DNA from 2 places in the Aeribacillus pallidus genome. Region 1 is predicted to be linked to the other one. Evidence: riboswitches for the same ligand, from Rfam matches in the RefSeq annotation. Region 1 holds a riboswitch; the other holds the start of a gene.
What was found. Region 1 has a riboswitch for cyclic di-GMP ahead of ABES52_RS11740 (DUF5667 domain-containing protein). Riboswitches for the same ligand answer to the same signal wherever they lie in the genome.

Region 1 (3,839 bases):
AAAAAGAGCTAGCGAAAAGACGTGCAGGATATGAAGGAGAGAAGTCAATCGACTACTTTTTAAAAGAGGTTTCAAAGGATCGATACTTCATTTTTCATGATCTACGGCTACCGATTGGCGATTCCTTTGTTCAATTTGATACAATTTTACTATCCGCATCCTACCTGCTGATTCTCGAAGTGAAAAATATAAAAGGGACCCTTTACTTTGATCCTTATATTCAACTGCTCCGAGTCATCGATTCAGAAGAAGAAGCGTTTCCGGATCCGATTTTACAAACGGAACGGCAACAGAAGAAGTTAATTTCATGGCTTACCTCTTACCAGTTACCGATGCTTCCTATCGAGTTTCTCATTGTGATTAGTGATCCGTCTACGATTCTCAAAACTGCTCCTCCCCATAAAAGGATTCCCCCAATGGTCATCCGTGCCGCCCATTTACCTCACAAAATCGAAGCCTTTGAAAAAATGTACCGGGAAGAGAAAATAACTAGAAAAGAAATGAACAAAATCTCCCGTCTTTTTCTCAAACAACATACCCCGCTCAATAGTGATGTTTTATCGGCCTTTCACCTATCAAAGGATGACATCCTAACAGGTGTCCACTGCCCGAACTGCTTTACGCTGCCCATTTTGAAACATCCGCACCGCAATCGATGGACATGTCCCAAGTGTCATACGATTCATCCTGATGCCCATATTGCTGCATTACTCGACTATGCCCTTCTTTTTGGTACTACTATCACCAATCGGGAGTGTAGGCGGTTTTTGCATTTAACTTCTGTACCGTCAGCAGCGAAACTATTGGCAGCAATGAATCTCGAATATACAGGCACATTCCGTGATCGAAAATATGTTTTGCCTCTCATTGAATAAGGAAGGTGAGTCATTGCGAACGGAAAGAAAATTATGTCTAACAGAAAGAAAAATATTCGGAACTGAAAGAATTGCATCAAACGTAAAGTAAATTTTGCTGAACTGAAAGTAATTATGTCAAACGTAAAATAAATTGGCGGAATGGAAAGTAATTACGTCAAACGTAAAGTAAATTTTGCTGAACTGAAAGTAATTACGTCAAACAGAAAGAAAAATTGACTTATAGTAGCGCTCGCCGCCGAATGGCATTAATCTACTGCTGGGACGTTCGGCATCAATCTCAAATGTTGGCGTCGATTGTTTCGAGATCTGTATATGGCTCATGACGAACCGAAAGGAGAACACGTAGGCGTCCCCTTTTTTTGTTTATCGTGGAAAATAAAGGTTCTATTTGATGAAAAAAGAACTACACAACAAAAATCAGATATTTCTTGAAAATACTAAAAATTATCTATATCATTTCTTTCATTAATTAAAGTATATTTAATAATGCGAAATGAAGAACGCCTTCATCGAGTACACGTTCTTCATTTGAAAAAGGCAAATCTATCGAAAGGTAGAGACGCAAAGTCACAGACCTACGGTGGTAACACTATGGTGGCTGGACTGCTGAAGAATGGAGAACTACTCGAAATGAGTAGATTCAAAATTCTTCCGATCAAAAAAATTTGTATTGGAGGAATTGTTATGTTTAAACATGTACGGAATGTCCTTACGACAAGTGTCCTTGCGACAGCTTTTACCTTTTATTTAGGAACGGGTCAAGCTCTAGCCGAAAGCGATGAGCAACCGACAGAACCGCAAACCACACAGGAAGAGCAAATATTAGAACAACCGACAACAGATGAAACGGTGGTAGAATCAACACCGGAAGAAGCGGAGTCTTCCTCAGAAGAAGCAACCGAAGAGGAACAAGCACCAGAGGATGAAGGAAGTAACGAAGAGCCAGCAGCTGAAGAAACTGGTGAAATGACTAATGAAGAACCTGCCCCAGAAGCCGAGCCAATTACTGAACAAGAAGAGGGAACCGAAACTCCTTCCCTTTTACCGGGTGACTTTTTCTATTTTGTAAAAATCCTTCTTGAAAATGTGCAACTAGCGTTAACATTTGATGAGGTGAAAGAAGCAGAATTACTCGTTTCTTTTGCCCAAGAGCGGATTCAAGAAGCCGAGGCCCTGATTGCGAACGGTGAAGAAGAATTAGCGAAAGAAGTGCTAGAAAAAGCGATTGAGCAACAAGAACAAGCCCTAGCGAAATATGAAGAGGCTGAGTCTGATTCTGAAGAGGAGACGGACGCTTCATCTGAAAATGAAACCGACACTACCAATGAAGAAGAGGCCGAGGAGCAACCACCTACTTCCGACGATTCCATTCGCCAAGCACTTGAAGAAAAATTCGCTGCGAACATCTTAGCTTTAACGGCAGCTCTTGAAAAAGTTGAAAATCCTCGAGCAAAAGAAGCTCTTCAAAAGAATATTGAAAAGGCTCAAAAGAAGTTAGAGAAGAAAATCAATAAAAAATTGGCTAAGCTCCAAGAAAAAGAATGGAAAGCCGATCAACAACGTGAAGAACTGTCAGAGAAACTAGCATCTGGCGAGATGACTCAAGAAGAATATGACAAAAAACTAGCTGAAATGAACGAAGAGTTAGTTGAAGAGCAAGAAGAACTGCGGAAGGAATTCGAAAAAGAATCAGATAAAGTTGTAGGAAAAGTCCTCGAAAAGGCAAATGGCAAACATAAAGGCAATAAAGAGAACGAACAAAATCAAGAAAAAGTTAATGAAAACGAAGACAAAGAATCTGTTCGTCAAGTAGCTGTAAACATGAACGCAGAATCAAGTCAAAAAGCGGTAGAAAAACAACGTGAGGCGAAACACAAAGATAAACAACATAAAGAAGATAAACAACGTGAAGAAGAAAAACGCCGTGAGCACAGAAACAAAGACCGTGAAGAAGCGAAAGAACAGAATAAAAGATTAGAGAAAAATGAAGCACATAAAGAAGAAAATGACAAAGCAGAACCAAAAAATGTCGATAAACATACAGAACAGAAAGAAAACGTAGACCACCATAAACAAAAAGAATCCGACAAAAAAGATCATAAGGAAAAACATGAAGAACGAAAGAATGAGAACAGAGGGAAAGACAAAAAAGAGGACGATGATGACCAAGATTAATATATAAGAGATCAAGAGAAAAAAAGAACTACCGAATCACTTAAATATATTTAGAGAAAAAATAAAAAATATAAGATAAAAAACGCTTGGATATTCATTTAACGGGTTCGGGTTAGAGTACAAAAATCTAATTAGGATAACGGTTCCCGGTTCGTTAGGTAAATGTTACTTCTTTCGCAACAAAAAAGGCATTGTTTTTTAACAATGCCTTTTTACTTATGTTGAACTAATGCACTCGTAAAACAAGAAATGAACAATAAGTGAGTTACTCTAATAATTTGTACTAGTAATTTTTAAGTCTTCCATCAACCAGGAAAAAAAGGATGGAACTGATTATAGCGTATACATATAACCAATCTAAGAAAAATACTGTAATGAGACCGAAGAAAACGTGAATGGAGAATGAAAAAAATAATTGTTTTATTCCTTCCATACTTTTTGTTATGTATTCGGAAAAGAGTGAGATGGGTAATCCGTATACAAAATTACCAATCAAAGCGTAAAAGAAAACAAAAGGTGTAGATAGAAGTACTTCTGATAATCCATCTGTATAATCTTCTTTAAAATAAATGAGGCTAAAAACGGAAAGACCTATTGTTAGAAAAATAGATGTATATAAAGCAGCTAAGGCTTTTCGCTTAAACAATGCATCACCTTCTCTGTGTTCCTTATTTATTTCGTATCTAAAAAATAATATCGACATTTAAATAAAAATACAATAAAGGTTTGGTAGCTTCAAAGGTCAATCCAAACATAATTTTACGAATATTTTAAAATATAACAATT
Region 2 (3,839 bases), on a different contig from region 1:
GTAATGGCTTCAGATAATACTAATAACCAACTCATGATTGTTGAATGGCTAAACCCTTCTGCTTCCAGCCTCTCTTTGGCTAGATTACGGCATATTGGTATATCGGAACGCTCTTTTATCGTTCCTTCACATAACACAATCCCTTCCTTATGTTTGTTCACCTCTTCTTTTGTAATAAGCAAAAACTTCTCTTGTGTTGCAGCGAATATCACATCCCGATATACTTCCCATTTCTCATCATTAAATGAACCAGTCAATCGTTGTTTTTCAGCTAGATGAGGTATAGAAAATAGGTCATTTTTGTATATATCATAGGCCTTTAACATGGCATTCTGTATATCAGGTCGAACATCTAAACGTTTAATTTGGTAAGGTACATCTAGTTTTTGTTCACTCCACTTTAACATTCGTTCACTCAAATATAGAATCAATTCATTTCTTTTTTCTTTCTCTGGATTGGTAAACGACCGTTTTGAGAACGAAAGATAAAATAATGAATCTCCTTCCTCTTTATGTAAACCGAGATATTGACTTAGTTTCTTCCCAAGAAAACCTCTTTTTGTCATAAAGTTAAAATCTGAATAAGATAAGTTGGAAGGAAGAGATGGGGCTAAAAGTTTAGTTTCTTCTTTGAAAATCTTATTGAATAGCCTCCTCAACGAAAGAACCCCCTATAAGATTCCTAGAGGTGGCATGATGGTAATTTCATCAACAAATGCCCCTGGTGGTTGAGTAATTAAATAAAGTAAGTGTTTGGCTACCGTATCTGTTGGGATCATATTGGACAGGTCCGGTTTAGGCTCAATATGGTCCCAAAAACTGCTATTTACTGCACCGGGTAGAATAGCTGTTACCTGAACTCCTTTTTTACGAAGTTCTGCCTGTAACACTTTCGTTAAACCCAATACTCCAAATTTTGACGCCGAATAACCTCCACATCCCGGTAACGCAATGGTTCCAGCGATGGAGATAACATTAATGATTTGCCCTTTCTCTTGCTCAGCCATATGTTTTCCGAAATATTTACAAGTTAAATAAGTTCCTTTCAAATTCACGGAAAGCATTTGGTCAAAGTCATCTGTAGAAGAATCAATAATTGACTCAAACGTTCCAACACCTGCACTATTAATTAATACATCCACCGTGCCAAACTGTTGAACCGCTCGTTCATAAAAGTTTTTTACGGATTGTTCATTCGTTACATCTAAAGGTAAGGATAATACATTTTCCGACATTTGGTATTTGTTGCTACGGCTTCCTAATACTAGGTTTGCTCCTAGGCTTTGAAGTAATAATGCTGTAGCTCTTCCAATTCCTTTACTTGAACCTGTAATAGCTATCGTTTTTCCTACTAATGGCAAATGCTTTTCCATACTTCTACTCCTTTTCCGGCCCATAATATTCAAAGTAATTCTTTTCTGTCTCATATAATCCGATTTTGTAGAGGTTCGGGAGTTTTTTGGATAACAGATCCCAAATGACAATCGCCACATTTTCAGATGTTGGGTTTAAATATTTAAATTCCTCTGTATCCAAATTTAAATGTTTATGATCAAATTTTTGTATCACTTCTTGGTCAACAATTTGATCGATATCAGCAATATTTGCGACCATTCCTGTAATAGGGTCAGGATTTCCGCTCACTGTTACTTCTAAGTAATAGTTATGACCATGGCCATAAGGATTGTTGCACTTTCCAAATAAAGCAAGATTTTCTTCATCCGTTAGTTGTTCACTATGTAAACGGTGTGCCGTACTAAAGTGGTATTTTCTAGTTAATCGAACCATCGAATTTTCCCCTTTCTCCGAATACAAGAAATCATTTTCGTGCAAACGGATTTTATGTAGTTGACAGTTATCGAATCGCCCATCCAACGATTCCCAAATATACGTTACGATATTTTCAGTTGTAGGGATCTTTTCTTTAAAATAAGGATTTTCTATATTTAAAAACTTCCCGTCTAATTCCTTTTGGACAAAAGACTTAACCAGCTTATCGATATCGGTAACATTTACAACGATTCCGGATTTATGGTCTACTTGTCCTTTAACCATGACTTCTAACGTATAATCATGCCCATGCCCATTTGGGTGACTACATGGGCCAAATACTTTTTTGTTTTTTTCCTCACTCCACGAATCGATACGATAAAAATGTGCAGCTGAAAAACGCATTTTACGAGAGAGGTACAACATAGAAATCCCTCCTTTTAATCTCTTAAAAGAGCACGTTCAAATTCTTCTGCTAATGAAACATTTTCGTTAAAAATACCTTTTTTTACCGTTGTAACTGTGGAGCTACCAGGTTTTTTCACTCCTCTTGCACACATACACAGGTGTTGACCTTCCACGCTAACAATAACGCCTTGTGGTTTAAGAACATTCATGATAGCATCGGCAATTTGTTGAGTCATTCTTTCTTGTACTTGTGGTCTTTTTGAGACAAGTTCTACTAAACGTGCAAACTTACTTAAACCAACTACTCGTCTATTTGGAATATAGCCGATATGGGCTTTCCCAAAGAATGGAATCAAATGATGTTCACAGAATGTGTAATAATTAATATCTTTAACGATAACGAGACCATCATAATTTTCTTCAAAAGTAGTTGTTAAAGCTGTTTCGGGATTTATTCCAACCCCTGAAAATACTTCTTCATACATTTTGGCTACACGTTTAGGTGTGTCTAGAAGCCCTTCCCGGTTAGGATCTTCACCAATCAATTCTAAAATCGCACGAATATGTTCTTCCAATAATTGTTTTTTTAGTTCAACAGTCATCATAATCCCTCCAAAATGTTAATTTTTTATAAAATAAAAAAAGTCCACCAAAAAAGATTGGTGGACATGTTGAAAGAAAGGTTCTAATACACAAGTAAAAAACATGTCTGAAATACCAATCCTTTTCGGCAACCCGGCGACCATAGAGTATGTTATTTCTCCTTAGGCCCGTAGCTTTGCGTCCCCATCTTTCGATGAGTTTGCCTTTATCGTGGATGTTTCACTTTCTCATATCGATAAACTATAGAACCTTTTTTAAACGTATGATTTTTCGACTAAGCAAAAAGTCATAGTTATATTTATCCATATGATTTGGGATTCTGTCAAGAAATTTTTTGTAGTAATAGAGGAGGCGCCCCTTTTTTTGAACAGATATTTTAGGTTATTCTTATAACTCCCTCGTTTTTTTTAGCAAGAAAATTCAAATCCTTCATTACCTTGGAAACATATTTTTCTATAGGTGACAGACACCCAATCTTAATCCCTTCTAGTCTTTGTTCTTTATTTATCTACCTAAATATCCACCTATTTTCGACAAAATTCTTGTAGAACAATTACAGGATGATTGTTAAAAAGTTTTTTTCTATAAAAAAATCCTTCCTTCTAAAAATATGAAGGACGGGATTTTTTTAATTTAATAAGCTCCCCTACAATGAAAAGTTACTGTCTTTGTATTAATTATGAATCAATCCTTTAACCCACATTAATTAGGGATACTTATAACTTTACGAAGAAATCACACTTTTTTTCCTAGGAGAAGGTAGGCTTCGTTTTAACGGGCGATCGTACACCAACGTAAAAACAATAGAGAAAATACATAAGGCAATTAAGGTAATAAAAAGAACCGCCATGCCGAATAAGTCTACCATCAATCCTCCATACAATGGCCCGAGCATTCGCCCTCCTGTTGCCGCACTATTCACAATACCTTGATAAAATCCTTCTCGGCCTTCTGGAGCTAATCCGTTTGCTACGGTAGGTACTGCTGGCCAAATTAAAATTTCTCCTAACGTAATGATGACCATCGCTAAGGCAAACAACGTAAACTCTTTCGCATAA

Region 2: it holds a riboswitch for cyclic di-GMP, as region 1 does, so the genes downstream of both, folE (GTP cyclohydrolase I FolE) here and ABES52_RS11740 (DUF5667 domain-containing protein) in region 1, are expected to answer to the same signal.

What each region holds. Positions count from the first base shown of each region.
Region 1 covers NZ_JBCNBW010000052.1:43,418-47,256, reverse strand. The annotation lists gene ABES52_RS11745 (nuclease-related domain-containing protein) at 1-875, shown strand, start outside; cyclic di-GMP riboswitch class I at 1,405-1,489, shown strand; gene ABES52_RS11740 (DUF5667 domain-containing protein) at 1,563-3,053, shown strand; gene ABES52_RS11735 (hypothetical protein) at 3,337-3,699, opposite strand.
Region 2 covers NZ_JBCNBW010000003.1:15,453-19,291, reverse strand. The annotation lists gene ABES52_RS00470 (ATP-binding protein) at 1-659, opposite strand, end outside; gene ABES52_RS00465 (SDR family oxidoreductase) at 672-1,373, opposite strand; gene ABES52_RS00460 (6-carboxytetrahydropterin synthase) at 1,378-2,196, opposite strand; gene folE (GTP cyclohydrolase I FolE) at 2,211-2,780, opposite strand; cyclic di-GMP riboswitch class I at 2,905-2,995, opposite strand; gene ABES52_RS00450 (MDR family MFS transporter) at 3,506-3,839, opposite strand, start outside.